Regions from separate parts of the Amycolatopsis lexingtonensis genome, predicted to be linked through region 1. Evidence: riboswitches for the same ligand, from Rfam matches in the RefSeq annotation. Region 1 holds a riboswitch; the other holds the start of a gene.

The links. A riboswitch is a leader RNA that binds a small molecule or an ion and turns the genes downstream of it on or off. The one in region 1 is predicted to bind S-adenosylhomocysteine.
Region 2: linked by a shared signal. The riboswitch ahead of ahcY (adenosylhomocysteinase) and the one ahead of metH (methionine synthase) in region 1 are both predicted to bind S-adenosylhomocysteine.

What each region holds. Positions count from the first base shown of each region.
Region 1 is NZ_JADBEG010000001.1:2,480,098-2,487,706, reverse strand. It holds gene H4696_RS11495 (cellulose binding domain-containing protein) at 1-2,281, opposite strand, end outside; gene H4696_RS11490 (sugar porter family MFS transporter) at 2,533-3,918, shown strand; gene H4696_RS11485 (TIGR03619 family F420-dependent LLM class oxidoreductase) at 4,071-4,928, opposite strand; S-adenosyl-L-homocysteine riboswitch at 5,223-5,301, shown strand; gene metH (methionine synthase) at 5,316-7,609, shown strand, end outside.
Region 2 is NZ_JADBEG010000001.1:1,331,448-1,339,056, reverse strand. It holds gene H4696_RS06560 (DUF3040 domain-containing protein) at 240-503, shown strand; gene H4696_RS06555 (DNA polymerase IV) at 519-1,550, shown strand; gene H4696_RS06550 (TetR/AcrR family transcriptional regulator) at 1,547-2,194, opposite strand; gene H4696_RS06545 (AurF N-oxygenase family protein) at 2,283-3,173, shown strand; gene H4696_RS51155 (hypothetical protein) at 3,231-3,884, shown strand; gene H4696_RS51150 (GNAT family N-acetyltransferase) at 3,881-4,366, shown strand; S-adenosyl-L-homocysteine riboswitch at 4,399-4,475, shown strand; gene ahcY (adenosylhomocysteinase) at 4,558-6,018, shown strand; gene H4696_RS06525 (hypothetical protein) at 6,139-6,294, shown strand; gene H4696_RS06520 (cation efflux transmembrane domain-containing protein) at 6,323-6,979, opposite strand; gene cmtR (Cd(II)/Pb(II)-sensing metalloregulatory transcriptional regulator CmtR) at 6,964-7,281, opposite strand; gene H4696_RS06510 (hypothetical protein) at 7,527-7,609, opposite strand, start outside.

The DNA.
Region 1 (7,609 bases):
TGCCCACGTAGACCCGGCCGTACACCCGCGGATCCCCGGTGATCGCCGCCCCGATGTTGCCGTACTGGTGCAGGTCGTCGTTGATCCGCGTCCAGGATGCGCCCGCGTCGTCCGACCGGAAGATCCCGCGCACCCCGCCGATCTTCGCGATCGTGTATAACGTCGCATACGTCCGGCCGCTGGCGGCTTTGCCGAACCCGATGTTGTCGGCCTCGGTGACCCCGGACAGCTTCGTGAAGGACGCTCCGGAGTCGGTCGAATGCCAGAGGCCGTACGCCGTCCCCGACCCGCCGGCGAGCCACAGGTCGCCCGCCACCCCGGGCATCGCCTTGAAGTGCGCGGAGCCGGTGGGCAGGCCGGTGGCCGCGGTCGCGGTGAAGGTCGCACCGCCGTCGGTGCTGACGTAGAACTTCCCGGCCGCGAAGCCGTAGAACCGCTTGGGGTCGACGCGGTCGGACTCGACCACCGCGCCGGCCGGGATGCCCGCGGACGCCGTCCAGGACGAGCCGAAGCCCACCGAATAGCTCACCGGGGTGCCGTCCGGGCTCCACACGAACCGGCTGCCGTCGGCGGCCGCGGCGACCGTGCCGCCGCTCGCGCCGCCGGACGGCTCCGCGCCCTGGAACCAGTTTTTGCCGCCGTCGGTGGAAAACGCGATCCGGTTGTCGTTGGGCCGGGCGCTCCGGTCGAGCGTGCCGGCCCGGACGATCGTCGCCGGGCTCAGCTCCGCGTAGTCCAGGCTGGTGGTCGTGGTGAAGACCGGCTGGGTGTACATGGTGGCCGGGACGGTGTCGAGGCTGTCGTGCCGGAACCCGCCGATGTCGCCGAGGCCGGAGAGCAGGGGAGCGCCCGAGGGCGGGCTGATCAGGTCGAGCACGGCGGTCTCTTCGAGGCCGCCGACGACCGGCTTGAGCGTGATCTTCCCGCCGCTGTCCCACTTCGTGAGGTCGGACGACCCGTAGATCGTCGCGCCGGTGCCGTAGAGGAAGTGGTTCGAGTCGAAGGGGTCGATCTCCGCGGACTCGGTCATCCAGCCGAGCTTCGGCGACGGCACCGGGGGAGCGGCCTGGACGCCGAAGGTCAGCCACGGCACCGAAGAGATGTCCTGGGTGTAGCGCAGTGTCCGGTCGGGATAACTCGAGAAGTCCCAGATCCGCGTCCAGGTGGCGCCGCCGTCGGTGCTGCGGAAGAAGATCACGTCCGGCCACCACGACACCTGCGTGGCGACCATGAGCGTGTTCGGGTGCTGCCGGTCGATCGTCAGGCCGCTGTAGCCGAAGTAGTCGTCCGCGCTGTCGGACGGGATGGGGCTGATCCGCGTCCAGGCGCCGGTCTTCGTGGCGTACTTCCAGACGTCGCCCTTCGCGCCGTCGTAGGGGCCGCCGGTGTCGCTGGTCGTGAGGTAGAGGTAGCCACCGACCGGGTCGAGGACACCCTTGTGCGCCAGGTACCCGGTGGGCTGGCCGGCCAGCCGCGCCCACGTCGTGCCGCCGTCGGTGCTGCGGTAGACGGTGTTCTGCTTGTCCGCGACGCCGACGTAGATCGTCTGCGTGGTGCTGCCCCGCGTGCCGGTCGTGGGGTCGAACGTCACCCACGTGACGCCTTCGTTGTCGCTGGAGTAGCCCGACGGGTCGCTCGGGTCGGGCGCGTAGTTGCCGGGGTTCGGGAACGCGGTCACCTTCGCCCACGTGACGCCGGAGTCGGTGCTGCGCCAGAGCCCGTTGCCGCTGGGCGCGCCGAGGTACAGGACGCTGTCGCGGTTCGGGTCGATCGCGAGCCGCTCGCCCATGCCGCGCCCGGGCATGTTGCCGCCGAGCTTGAACGGCAGCGCGGCCGCCTGCCACGTGGCGCCGCGGTCGGCCGAACGCAGGATCGCGCCGTTGTTCGGGTCCCAGCTGTTGGTGTACATGCCCGCGGCGACGTACACGCGGTTCGGGTCGACGGCGTCGGTGGCGAGGCTGACGACGCCGTTGTGGCCCCAGTCGGTCCAGCCGACCGAGTCGAGCAGCGGCAGCCAGCGGCCGGTCGTGGGGTTCCACCGGTACGCGCCACCGATGTCGGTGCGGGCGTAGACGAGCCCGGGTTCGGTCTGGTTGAAGACGATGCCGGGGACGAACCCGCCGCCGCCGATCTCCGCGTTGCGCCAGGTGTAGGACGCCGGCGCCGCGGGGGCGGCCGGCGCGCCGGCGGTGATCGCGACGGCGGTGGGCAGGAGGAGGGCGAGCGCGGCCGCGAGGAGCCGGCGAGCCCTTGGTGCGCTGGGGGAAAGCAGTCGTCTCACGTCGGCCTCCACAACTCTGGGAGCGCTTCCAGGGCGACGGTAAACCAGTGCTTTGAACGTTGTAAAGCGTTCGATGATTTCGTCGCCCGGCACTGTCCACAGTGGATTCGACGCCGGTTTTGCGCCGTCACATATGTGAACATCGATCAGGTGACTGAATTGTTATCGCGCGCGGCCTTGTCGGGCTTTTTCCGGCGTGTGAGTGTGGTGCCCGCTGGCTGGACTGGACCTACGAAAGAGGCGACCCGGCAATGACGCAGACAGCCCCGGCGCGGCACATCAGCCGGACCACCTTGTACTTCTTCGGTGCGCTCGGCGGCATCCTCTTCGGCTACGACCTCGGCGTGATCTCCGGGGTGCTCCCGTTCATCGGGAAACTGTGGGCGCTGACCAGCTGGGACAAGGGCGTGATCACTGCCAGCCTGTCGGTCGGTGCCATCATCGGCGCGCTGTTCTCCAGCCGCACCAACGAAGCGCTCGGCCGGCGCCGCACGATCATGGTCGCGGCGGCGATCGTCATCGTGGGCACCCTGGCGGCGACGTTCTCGCCGACGTTCACGCTGCTGGTGCTTTCCCGGCTGGTGATCGGGCTGGGCATCGGGCTTTCTTCGTCGACGGTGCCGACGTACCTGTCCGAACTGGCGCCGGCCCGGCTGCGCGGCGCGATGGGCGCGCTGAACCAGATCTTCATCGTCAGCGGCATCCTGATCGCGTTCCTGGTGAGCTACTGGCTCGGCCCGGTTTCGGCGTGGCGCTGGATGTTCGCCGGCGCGATCGTGCCCGCGGCGATCCTGCTCGTCGGGCTGGCGTTCCTGCCCGAGACCCCGCGCTGGCTGGTGAAGAACGGCCGCGAGGAGGAGGCCCGGCGGGTGCTGGCCAGCGCCCACGGCAACTCGGTGAACCTCGACGAGGAGATCTCGACCATCCGCGACGTCATCCGGATGGACACCGAAGAGAAGCCGCGCTTCCGCGACCTGTTCACCGGCTGGGTGCGGCCGATGCTGTTCGTGGCCCTGCTGCTCGCGGTGGGCCAGCAGTTCAGCGGCGTCAACGCGATCAACGCCTACTTCCCGACCATGCTCATCGGGCTCGGCTTCGCCACGCAGGCCGCGCTGCTGTCCGGCGTGCTGCTCGGCGTCACGAAGTTCCTGTTCACCGCGTGGGTCGTGTTCGTGGTGGACCGCTGGGGCCGCAAGCCGCTGCTGCTCATCGGCAACGTGATCATGGTGCTGACGCTCGCCGCGGCGGGGCTGATCGTGCTCAACGTCCACGACACCGGCCTGCGCGGCATCCTGATGCTGGTGATGATGGTGCTCTACCTGGTCGGCTACGAACTCGGCTGGGGCGCGGTCGTCTGGGTGATGATGTCCGAGGTCTTCCCGCTCAAGGTCCGCGCGACGGGCATGAGCGTGAGCAGCGTGGTCCTCTGGGCGGCGACGGGCATCGTGAGCGCGGTGTTCCCGATCATCTCCGACCCGAAGTCCCTCGGCATCGGCGGCTCGATGTTCCTGTTCGCGGGTATCAACGTGGTGCTGTTCGTGCTCACGAAGTGGCTGGTCCCGGAGACGAAGGGCCGCACGCTGGAGCAGATCGAGCTCGACCTGCGCGCTCGTCAGGGCATGAGCGTCAAGAGCTGACGCGCTCGACGGCCGCCTCGCGAGGCCCGGTGGTGTCTTGAATGAGTCATTCAGGTCTTGAGGGGTCCTGAATGACTCATTCAAGACCTTTGCGGTCGGCTTCGGCCCGGGGCGGTGGGCGGTGTCAGTGCGCTGGGCGGCGAAGGCTGCGCTCAGCCCACCGGGGCGGCCAGGCCCAGTTTGCCGGCGAGGCGGCCGACCCACGCTTCGACTTCTTCCGGCGCCCGGTCCGGCAGCCCGAAGATCGTCTCGGTCACGCCGAGCGAATCCAGGTGCGCCAGGCGCTCCGGATCCGGCCGTTCGCCGAGCGCGCAGATCCGCGGCCGCCCGGCGCGGCCCTCCTCGGCCCAGATCCGGTGGAGCAGGGCCACGTGCCCTTCGAGGTCGGTGTCCGCCGGCGTGGTGATCCAGCCGTCGGCGTGGCGGGCGATCCAGCGGAACGTCTTCTCCGTCGGGCCCGCGCCGAGCAGCACCGGGATGTGCGGCTGGACCGGCTTCGGCCACGCCCAGCTCGGCCCGAACGACACGAACTCCCCGTCGTAGGAAGCTTCTTCCTCCGTCCACAGTGCACTCATCGCCTCGAGGTACTCCCGCAGCGCGGTGCGGCGGCGGTTGCCGGGCACGCCGTGGTCGTTCAGCTCGTCGACGTTCCAGCCGAAGCCCGTGCCGAGCGTGACCCGTCCGCCGGAGAGGTGGTCGAGGCTCGCGATCGTCTTGGCCAGGGTGATCGGGTCGCTCTCCACCGGGAGGGCGACCGCGGTGGACAGCCGGATCCGCGACGTCACCGCGGCGGCCGTCGCCAGCGCGACCCACGGGTCGAGGGTGCGGCTGTAGCGGTCGTCGGGCAGGGACGCGTCGCCGGTGCGCGGGTGCGGGGACTCCCGCTTCACCGGGATGTGCGTGTGCTCGGGTACGTAGAAGGTGGCGAACCCGGCGGCTTCCGCGACGCGCGCGGCGGCCGCCGGGGTGATGCCCCGGTCGCTGGTGAACAGCACGATTCCGTAGTCCACGACGCGAGCGTATTAGAACGTGTTTCAGTTTTCAAGGTTGGCCGGATGCCGCGGAGGGTCGCCGGTCGAGTACCCTTGGTGACCTTGTCCAGTGCCGGTCGAGCCGCGCTGGACGCGGCGCGAGTAGGCAGACGGGGAGCAGAGCGGCGGGGCGCGGCACCGGCACGGTGGAGGGGCCCGTGACGAACGGGGAGGCAACGTGTCGATCCTTTGTGGACAAAGGCTGTCCCACTCAGTGGACCCCCGGGCGGGGCGGGATGGCGTGCGCGGCCGGAGATCCGATACCGTGGACCACAGGCCGAGAGGCGCTGCAACGGACCACCGGGTCCGCCACGCTCGGCCGGGATTGACCAACCAAGGGCGCCTCCCGACCAAGGGAGGCTGCCGGTGAGTACCCCGCGAGAGCACGAAGCACGCCTGCGCGAGCTGTTCGACCAGCGGGTGGCGGTGCTGGACGGCGCCTGGGGCACCATGTTGCAGGGTGCCGGGCTGACCCCCGCCGACTACCGCGGTGACCGCTTCGGCGAGCACACCCACGACGTCACCGGCGACCCCGACCTGCTCAACCTCACCCGCCCGGACGTCATCCTCGACGTCCACCGCCAGTACCTGGCCGCGGGCGCCGACATCACCACGACCAACACGTTCACCGCCACCAGCATCGGCCAGGCCGACTACGGGCTGCAGTCCCACGTCCACGAGATGAACGCCCGCGGCGCGCAGCTCGCCCGCCAGGCCGCCGACGAGTTCGGCGGCCGGTTCGTCGCCGGCTCGATCGGCCCGCTCAACGTCACGCTCAGCCTGTCGCCGAAGGTCGACGACCCGGCGTACCGGGCGGTGACGTTCGAGCAGGTCAAGGCGTCCTACGCGGAGCAGATCGCCGGGCTCGCCGAGGGCGGCGTCGACCTGCTGCTGATCGAGACGATCTTCGACACCTTGAACTGCAAGGCCGCGATCGCCGCCGCCCGCGAGGTGGCGCCGCACCTGCCGCTGTGGATCTCCGTGACCATCGTCGACCTCAGCGGCCGGACGCTCTCGGGCCAGACCGTCGAGGCGTTCTGGAGCTCGATCGAACACGCCAAACCGCTGGTCGTGGGCGTGAACTGCTCGCTGGGCGCCGAGGAGATGCGCCCGCACGTCGAGGAGCTCGCCCGGATCGCCGACGCCTACGTCGCCTGCCACCCCAACGCCGGGCTGCCGAACGCCTTCGGCGGCTACGACGAGACGCCGGAGCAGACCGCCGGGCTGATCGGCGGGTTCGCCCGCGACGGCCTGGTCAACCTGGTCGGCGGCTGCTGCGGCACCGGCCCGGCCCACATCGCGAAGATCGCCGAAGCCGCGAAGGGCGTCGCGCCGCGCGAGGTGCCCGCAGCGCGCACGCACACCCGGTTCAGCGGTCTGGAGCCGTTCGGCATCGGCCCCGACACCGGGTTCGTGATGATCGGCGAGCGCACCAACGTCACCGGCTCCAAGCGGTTCCGCCGGCTCATCGAGTCCGACGACCACCAGGGAGCCGTGGACGTCGCGCTCGAGCAGGTCCGCGGCGGGGCCAACCTGCTCGACGTCAACATGGACGCCGACCTGCTCGACTCCGAGCAGGCGATGACCACGTTCCTCAACCTGATCGCCACCGAGCCCGAGGTGGCCCGGATCCCGGTGATGGTCGACAGCTCCAAGTGGAGCGTGCTCGAAGCCGGGCTGCGCTGCCTGCAGGGCAAGGGCGTGGTCAACTCGATCAGCCTCAAGGAGGGCGAGGAGCCCTTCCTGGCCCAGGCCCGCGTCATCCGCAACTACGGCGCCGGCGTCGTCGTGATGGCCTTCGACGAGCAGGGGCAGGCCGACACCGCCGACCGCAAGGTCGAGATCTGCGGCCGGGCGTACGACCTGCTCACGCAGAAGGCCGGTTTCGCGGGCGAGGACATCATCTTCGACCCGAACGTGCTCGCCGTCGCCACCGGCATCGCCGAGCACAACGGCTACGCGAAGGCGTTCATCGACGCGCTTCCCCGGATCAAGGAACGCTGCCCCGGCGTGCACATCAGCGGCGGCATCTCGAACCTGTCGTTCTCCTTCCGCGGCAACGACGTCGTCCGCGAGGCGATGCACTCGGCGTTCCTGTTCCACGCCGTGCAGGTCGGCCTGGACATGGGCATCGTCAACGCCGGCCAGCTCGCGGTCTACCAGGACATCCCGAAGGACCTCCTCGAACTGGTCGAGGACGTGCTGTTCGACCGCCGCGAGGACGCGACCGACCGGCTGGTGGCCTTCGCCGAGAACGTCAAGGGCAGCGGCACCAAGCGCGTCGTCGACCTGTCCTGGCGCGAAGGTTCGGTCGGGGAGCGGCTGTCCCACGCGCTGGTGCACGGCATCGTCGACTTCATCGAGGACGACACCGAAGAGGCGCGGCAGCAGCTGGCCCGGCCCCTCGACGTCATCGAGGGCCCGCTGATGGACGGCATGAAGATCGTCGGCGACCTGTTCGGCTCCGGCAAGATGTTCCTGCCGCAGGTGGTCAAGAGCGCGCGCGTGATGAAGCGGTCCGTCGCCTACCTCGAGCCGTTCATGGAGGCCGAGAAGGAGAAGGCGCGCCAGGAGGGCCGGCTCGCGTCGACCGGCGGCCAGGGAAAGATCGTGCTCGCCACGGTGAAGGGCGACGTCCACGACATCGGCAAGAACATCGT
Region 2 (7,609 bases), 1.1 Mb from region 1:
CAGCTGCTTGAAGGTTCCGGCGCGCGGAAGAGGACGCAACGGCCCCCTCCGTCACCCGGGGCCGTCACCGGCCACGTTCGAGAGGCAACTTAACGTGCTCGCGGGCGGTCACGGAGCGCGGATCACCCGGTCGGAGCAGCAAAAAGCACGAAATCAGAAGGCGTTCGGCGGTTCGTTCGGAGGACGATTGGGTATTCGCTCTGGCGATACGGCGGGTACGGCGCCGAAGGAGTACCCCGATGCTCAGTCACCACGATCGCACCGAGCTCGAGAAGATCGAGCGCAGTCTGGAGCTCAGCGACCCCGACCTGGCCACCGCGCTGCGCGAGGGCAAGCGGCCGAAGTCGCGCGCGCTCCGGAGCACCGTCCTGATCGTCTTCGACATCATCGCCGTGAGCCTGCTGGTCGTGGGGCTGGTCCTGCCCGACCCGGGCGTGACGCTGTGCGGGATCCTCGCGCTCACCGGCACCGTCTGGACCCACGTGGCGCGGCACCGGATCTGAGGCGAGACTGGCCCCGTGAAGTGGGTCCTGCACGTCGACCTCGACCAGTTCATCGCCGCGGTCGAGATCGCCCGGCACCCGGAGCTCGCGGGCAAGCCCGTCGTCGTCGGGGGCAACGGCGATCCCGCCGAACGGGCGGTGGTCGCGACCGCGTCGTACGAGGCCCGCGAGTTCGGCATCCAGTCCGGCATGCCGCTGCGGCTCGCCGCGAAGCGCTGCCCGGACGCCGTCTTCCTGCCCAGCGACCCGGACGCCTACCTCGAGGTGTCGGCGCGCGTGATGGCGGTGCTGCGGGAGTTCCCGGTCGTCGTGCAGGTGCTCGGCTGGGACGAGGCGTTCCTCGGCGCGGAGACCGGCGACCCGGAAGCGCTGGCCGCCGAGCTGAAGGACGCCGTGGCCCGCGAGACGGGGCTGTCGTGCGCGGTCGGGATCGGCGACAACAAGCTGCGGGCCAAGCTCGCCACCGGGTTCGGCAAGCCGGGCGGGATCTACCGGCTGACGCAGGAGAACTGGTGGGCCGTGATGGCCGAGCGCCCGACCGACGCGCTGTGGGGCATCGGCGGCAAGACCGCGAAGAAGCTGGCCGGGCTCGGCATCCGCACGGTGCTCGACCTGGCGGGCGCGGACGCGGCGGAGCTGGCCGCCCGGTTCGGCCCGAAGACCGGACCGTGGCTGCGGCTGCTCGGCGGCGGCATCAGCGACGCCGACGTGAGCGCGACCCCGTACGTGGCCAGGTCCCGCAGCCGCGAAACGACGTTCCAGCGCGACCTCACGGACCCGGCGGAGATGGCGGCGGAGGTCTCGGCGCTGGCCAAGCGGGTCACGCAGGACGTCCTGGACGAAGGCCGCCCGGCGGCGCGGATCGCGGTCAAGGTGCGGTTCGTGCCGTTCCTGACCCACACGCACAGCATCACCCTGCCGGCGCCGACGTCGGACGCGGCGGAGATCGACCGGGCCGCGCGCGAGGTGCTGGGGATGTTCGAACTGACCCGGGCGGTACGGCTGCTGGGAGTCCGAGCCGAGTTCGCGCGTGAAGACGAAGACTAGAACTCTTCGGGCAGCGGCAACGGCTGGTCCGGGTCCAGCTCGACCCCGCCCGCCTTCAGCGTGTGGTCCAGCATCGCCCAGATCGTGCCGGTCAGCTGGTCGGTCAGCTGGGCCAGGCTGAGCGCGCCCGGGTGGTCGAGCCACCGGGTCGTCGCCGACTCGACGTAGCCGACCAGGCCGAACGCGATCGTGTCCGCCGGGGCCGGGTCGAGGCCGAACGCCGTCAGGTACCCCGAGAACAGCCCGCTGAGGTGGCGGGCGATCGTGCCGCGGACGTCGGTCTGCGCCGGCTGCGTGCGGGTCAGGTAGCGGTGCAGGGATTCGTGCTCGGTCAGCCAGCGCAGGTGCGTCGAGATGACCGTCGCGATCATCTCGTGCGGTGACCCCGAGGGGTGCCACAGCGGCGCGAGCTCGGCCGTCACCAGCTCGGCCGCGCGCTCGGCGATCGCGCGCTGGAGGTCGGCCGCGTCGGCGAAGTGGCGGTACAGCCGCGTGCGGGCCACGCCGGCGCGCTCGGCGATCTGCTCGGTCGAGACCTCCGGGCCGTGCTCGGCGATGGCCACCAGGGCCGCTTCGACGAATTCCGCGCGCCGCCGCTCCTGCTGGCCCGCCCAGCGCGCCGCCCGTCCGTCGACCTTGGTCACCCGGGAAGCCTACTCAAGTCCGGCGAGCCGGTGTACGCTCGCCGAAGTAACTAGTACAGCATGTACCCCCTACTTTCCGGAGGCCGCCATGGGCGTCGAGGCCCAGGACCGGGATGTCACCGCGGCTCGCCTGCTCAAGAGCTCCGCGAAGAACTCCTACGACCCGTACGTCGACATCGACTGGGCCGCGCCGCTGGCCGAGGGCAAGGCCTACATGCCGCTCGAGCGCGTCTCCCTCTACGGCACGGACCTCTGGGCGAAGCTGACGCCGGAGCAGCGGATCGAGCTGTCCAAGCACGAGATCGCCAGCATCATGAGCGTCGGCCTGTGGTTCGAGATCGTCCTCATGCAGCTGCTCGCCCGGTACGTCTTCGACCTGGACGCGCGCAGCGAGCACGCGCAGTACGCGATGACCGAGATCGGCGACGAGACGCGGCACTCGGTGATGTTCGCCCGCACCGCCGAGCGGCTCGGCGTCCCGCGCTACGGCGTCCCGAAGGTCGTGCACCGCGCCGCCAAGGTGTTCGGCGCGACCGCGGCCGGGCCGTCGATGTTCGCCAGCGTGCTGGTCGCCGAGGAGACCACCGACCGGCTGCAGCGCTCGATGATGGACGACGACGGCATCCAGCCGCTGATCCGCTCGGTCAACCGCATCCACGTCGTCGAGGAGGCCCGGCACGTCCGGTTCGCCAAGGAAGAGGTGCTGCGGGAGACGCCGAAGCTGTCGAAGGCGGCGCTGCAGCGGCACCGGGTGCGCACCGCGCTGGTCGCGTTCGGCGTCATCGACAGCATGGTCGACCCGCGGATCTACCGCAGCGTCGGGATCGACCCGCGCGAGGGCCGGGCCGCGGCGCTGGCGAACCCGCACTTCCACGAGACGCGCCGCTGGATGGCCGAGAAGATCGTGCCGTTCCTGCGCGACGCGGGGCTGATCGGCGGCCGGTCGGAAGGCATCTGGCGGCGCGCGCATCTCGTTTGAGGCACTTACGGCGGAATTCCCTTCGCGCCGATTGCCCGGTTCCGCCACGATGCCCGGGTGACCGAAGAGTTCCCCGCCGCCGCGGCACCGCCGCCGCGCTCGCCGTTCGCCCACCCCGTCTTCGCGGGCTTGATCGGGGTCATCGTCGGCGCGGTGCTGGTCGGCGTGCCGTGGGTGGTGCTGAGCCTGCTCGGCGGGCCGAGCGGGCACGCGCTGACCGCGCCGTCGAGCCTGGGCGGGCTCGGCCGGGCCCAGGACACGCTCGCGAAGTTCGACGTGGAGAAGAGCAAGGTCCAGGTCGCCCGGGTCGACAAAGCCGACCGGGAAACGGCCGCCCGGACGTCGGCGGCTTACGGCGGCGCGGGCGCGGTGGTGCAGCAGTACCAGGACGACCGGCTGGAACGCAGCTTCCAGCTGATCGCGGTGCGCGCGGGGTCGCCGGAACTGGTGGCGCCGTACGAGGACGCCGAGGAACTCGGCCTGGCCGCCCCGAGCACCGAGCTGGTGCGCGTCGGCGCCGTGCAGTGCCTGGTCCACAACGACGCCGCGCCCGTGGGCTCGACGCCGGACCCCGGCCGGTCGTTCGTCACCAACTGCCAGCGCAGCGGCCCGGACCTGACCGTCGCGCTGCGCAGCATCTCGGCCGAGGGCAACCGCGACCCCCGCGAGCTCGCCGGGATCGTCGAAGAAGCCTGGAAGGAACTTTCGTGACGACCACCGTCCGGCCGGCCCGCGCCGAAGACGAAGCCGTGCTCGCCAAGATCGACGAGCGCACGTGGGACGCCACGGTGTCCCCCGCTCCCCCGCCGCCGCCCGGCACGCCGTTCTTCGACGAGGACGCGCGGCCGGAGAACTTCCTCGTCGCCGAGCACGACGACGTCGTCGCCGGGTACGTCCGGCTCGCCGCGGGGTTCGGCATCCCGGCCCACGCGCACGTGCTGGTGCTCGGCGGGCTCGCCGTCGACCCGGACCGCCAGGGCCTCGGCATCGCGGGACGGCTGGTGGACGCGGCCGCGGCGGAGGCGCGCCGGCGCGGGGCCCGCAAGCTGACGCTGCGCGTGCTGGGTCACAACGCCGCCGCCCGCCGGGTCTACGAGCGGTCCGGGTTCGTCGTGGAAGGCGTGCTGCGCGGGGAATTCCGCATCGACGGCACCGACGTCGACGACGTTCTCATGGCCCTTTCGCTCGCTTGACAGCTTCGCCGCGGCTTTGCCATCCTGGGTCCCGGGCCGAGAGGCGCTGCGACGGAACTCTTTCCGCCACGCTCGGCCCGCGACACGCATCCAAGGGCGCCTCCCGCGAGGGAGGTGCCCTTTTTGCGTTGTCACTTCGGTGAGTCCTCCCGCGCGCTCCGCAACCAGCCGTCAGGAAAAGAGCTCGAGGAATGAGTGACAAACTCGCACGCCGCAACGGTCTCGACTTCGCCGTCGCCGACCTTTCCCTCGCCGACGCCGGCCGCACCCAGCTGCGGCTGGCCGAGCACGAGATGCCCGGCCTGATGGCGATCCGCCGCGAGTACGCCGCCGCCCAGCCGCTCAAGGGCGCGCGCATCGCCGGGTCGCTGCACATGACGGTGCAGACCGCCGTGCTGATCGAGACCCTCGTCGCGCTCGGGGCCGAAGTGCGCTGGGTCTCCTGCAACATCTTCTCCACCCAGGACGAGGCCGCCGCGGCGGTCGTCGTCGGCCCCGAGGGCACGGTCGACGCCCCGTCGGGCACCCCCGTGTTCGCCTGGAAGGGCGAGACGCTCGAAGAGTACTGGTGGTGCACCGACCAGCTCTTCGCCTTCGCCGGCGGGAAAACGCCGAACATGATCCTCGACGACGGCGGCGACGCCACCCTGCTCGTGCACAAGGGCGTCGAGTTCGAAGCAGCGGGCGCCGTCCCGCAACCGTCCGAAGAGGACCCGGAGGAGTACCGGATCGTCCTCGAGACCCTCCGCGCGAGCTTGGCCGCCGACGGCGACCGCTTCACCCGGATGGCCAAGGAGATCCGCGGCGTCACCGAGGAAACGACCAACGGCGTCAAGCGGCTCTACAAGCTCGCCAAGGACGGCGAGCTGCTCTTCCCGGCGATGAACGTCAACGACTCCGTGACGAAGTCCAAGTTCGACAACAAGTACGGCATCCGGCACTCCCTTGTGGACGGCCTGAACCGGGCCACCGACGTGATGATCGGCGGCAAGCGCGTCGTCGTCTGCGGCTACGGCGACGTCGGCAAGGGCGCGGTCGAGGCGCTGCGCGGCCAGGGCGCCCGGGTCTCGGTCACCGAGATCGACCCGATCTGCGCGCTCCAGGCGTCGATGGACGGGCTCGACGTCGTCGAGCTCGACGACGTCATCGCCACCGGGGACATCTTCATCACCACCACCGGCAACTTCGGCATCATCTCCGCGGACCAGATGAGCCGCATGAAGCACAACGCGATCGTCGCCAACGTCGGGCACTTCGACAACGAGATCGACATGGCCGGGCTGGCGAAGCTCCCGGGCATCGTGAAGAAGGAGATCAAGCCGCAGGTGCACGAGTGGGCGTTCCCGGACGGCCACTCGATCATCGTGCTCTCCGAAGGCCGCCTGATGAACCTCGGCAACGCGACCGGCCACCCGTCGTTCGTGATGTCGAACTCGTTCACCAACCAGGCGATCGCGCAGATCGAGCTGTTCGCCAAGCCCGGCGAGTACGCCACCGACGTCCACCGGCTGCCGAAGCACCTCGACGAGAAGGTGGCCCGCCTGCACCTCGACGCGCTCGGGGTGAAACTCACCAAGCTCACGAAGCAGCAGGCGGACTACATCGGGGTCGACGTCGAAGGACCGTACAAGCTCGATCACTACCGGTACTGATCCGAGATTGCTCCGTTTGACGCAGTTTGCGGCACCGGGAAAGTGGCCATCCTCCCCGTGACAGCGCATCCGCCCGGCCGGCATGCCGGACGGGTCCCATGCGAAGGAGTGTGTGTCAAAGTGATCGTTCTCGGTGTAATTCTCTTGATCATCGGGTTCATCGTGGGTATCCCGGTGCTTTACACCATCGGCATCATTCTCGCGGTGGCCGGCGTGGCACTGGCCATCTTGGGCGGCACCGGCCGCCGGATCGGTGGGCGTGCGCACTGGTACTGATTCCGCAACCGGCCCGCGGCCTGGCGCGTCAGCAGCAATGCTGGCCGCGCCAGGCCGTTCGGCCTTCGTTCACCGCCACCGCGGCGATCGCGAGCGCGACCGCCGGGTCGGCCCACCACCAGCCGAACAGGGCGTTGAGCAGCAACCCCGCCAGCAGGACCGCGGAAAGGTAAGTGCAGAGCAAAGTCTGCCGCGAATCCGCGACCGCGCTGGCCGACCCCAGCTCCCGCCCGGCTCGGCGCTGCGCCGCGGACAGGGCGGGCATCACCGCGAGCGAAACGGCCGCGAGCACGATTCCGGTCCGCGAGGTTTCCGCCGCGGCACCGCCGAAGAATGTACTGACGGCCTCGATCGTGACGTAAACCGCGAGCGCGAAAAACGACAGGGCGATCGCTTTCAGCGCCCGCCTTTCGCGGCTTTCCGGGTCCGCACCGGAAAACTGCCAGGCGACCGCGACGGCGGAGGCGACTTCGATCACGGAATCGAGCCCGAAACCGATCAGCGCCCCCGAGGAAGCCGCGCTCCCCGCGGCCAGCGCGACGACCGCCTCTACGACGTTGTAAGTGATGGTCGCCGCCACGAGCAGCCGGACCCGGCGCACCAGCACCGCCCGGCGGTCCGGCGCCACCGCGAGCGGCGCGCAGCACCCGTCCGAGCACCCGGGGCTCGTCACGCGGGCTCGCATTCGGCCCGCGGCTCGACCGCGAGCACGACGTGGACGAGTTCCCGCAGCGCGCGGGCCAGGTGCGCGTCGGCGATCTCGTACCGCACCTGACGCCCTTCGTAGCCGGCCACGACGAGCCCGCAGCCGCGCAGGCACGACAGGTGGTTCGAGACGTTCGACCGGCTCAGGCCGAGTTCGGCCGCCAGCCGCCCGGGGTAGGCGGGACCGTCCAGCAGCGCGGTCAGGATCCGGCAGCGGGTCGGATCCGACAGCGCGCGCCCGATCCGGGCGAGCGCCGCTTCCCGTGTCTCACACGTCACCATGCGCTGAACTGTACATCATTCGCTGACATATCCACACCGGACAGCGGCGAAAATAAAGGGTCCTCCGGCTCCGAGGGGGAGGGAGAGCCGAAGGACCCCGTTAGTGTTAGCACATCGCCAAGCCCGTGTACACGGCTGCATACACGATCGTGTTACCGCGCTGACACCGTCCTGACGCCACGAAGGCCTCCCCGGCCGGTGCGCGTCACCCGGCGGGAAGGCCTTCGCGGATCCTGGCGGGAGGCTCAGGAAGCGTGGCGCAGCAACGATTTCTCCGGCGCCGCGGCGGCACACCCGCAGCCGCCGAGCGCCGGGCAGTCGACGATCA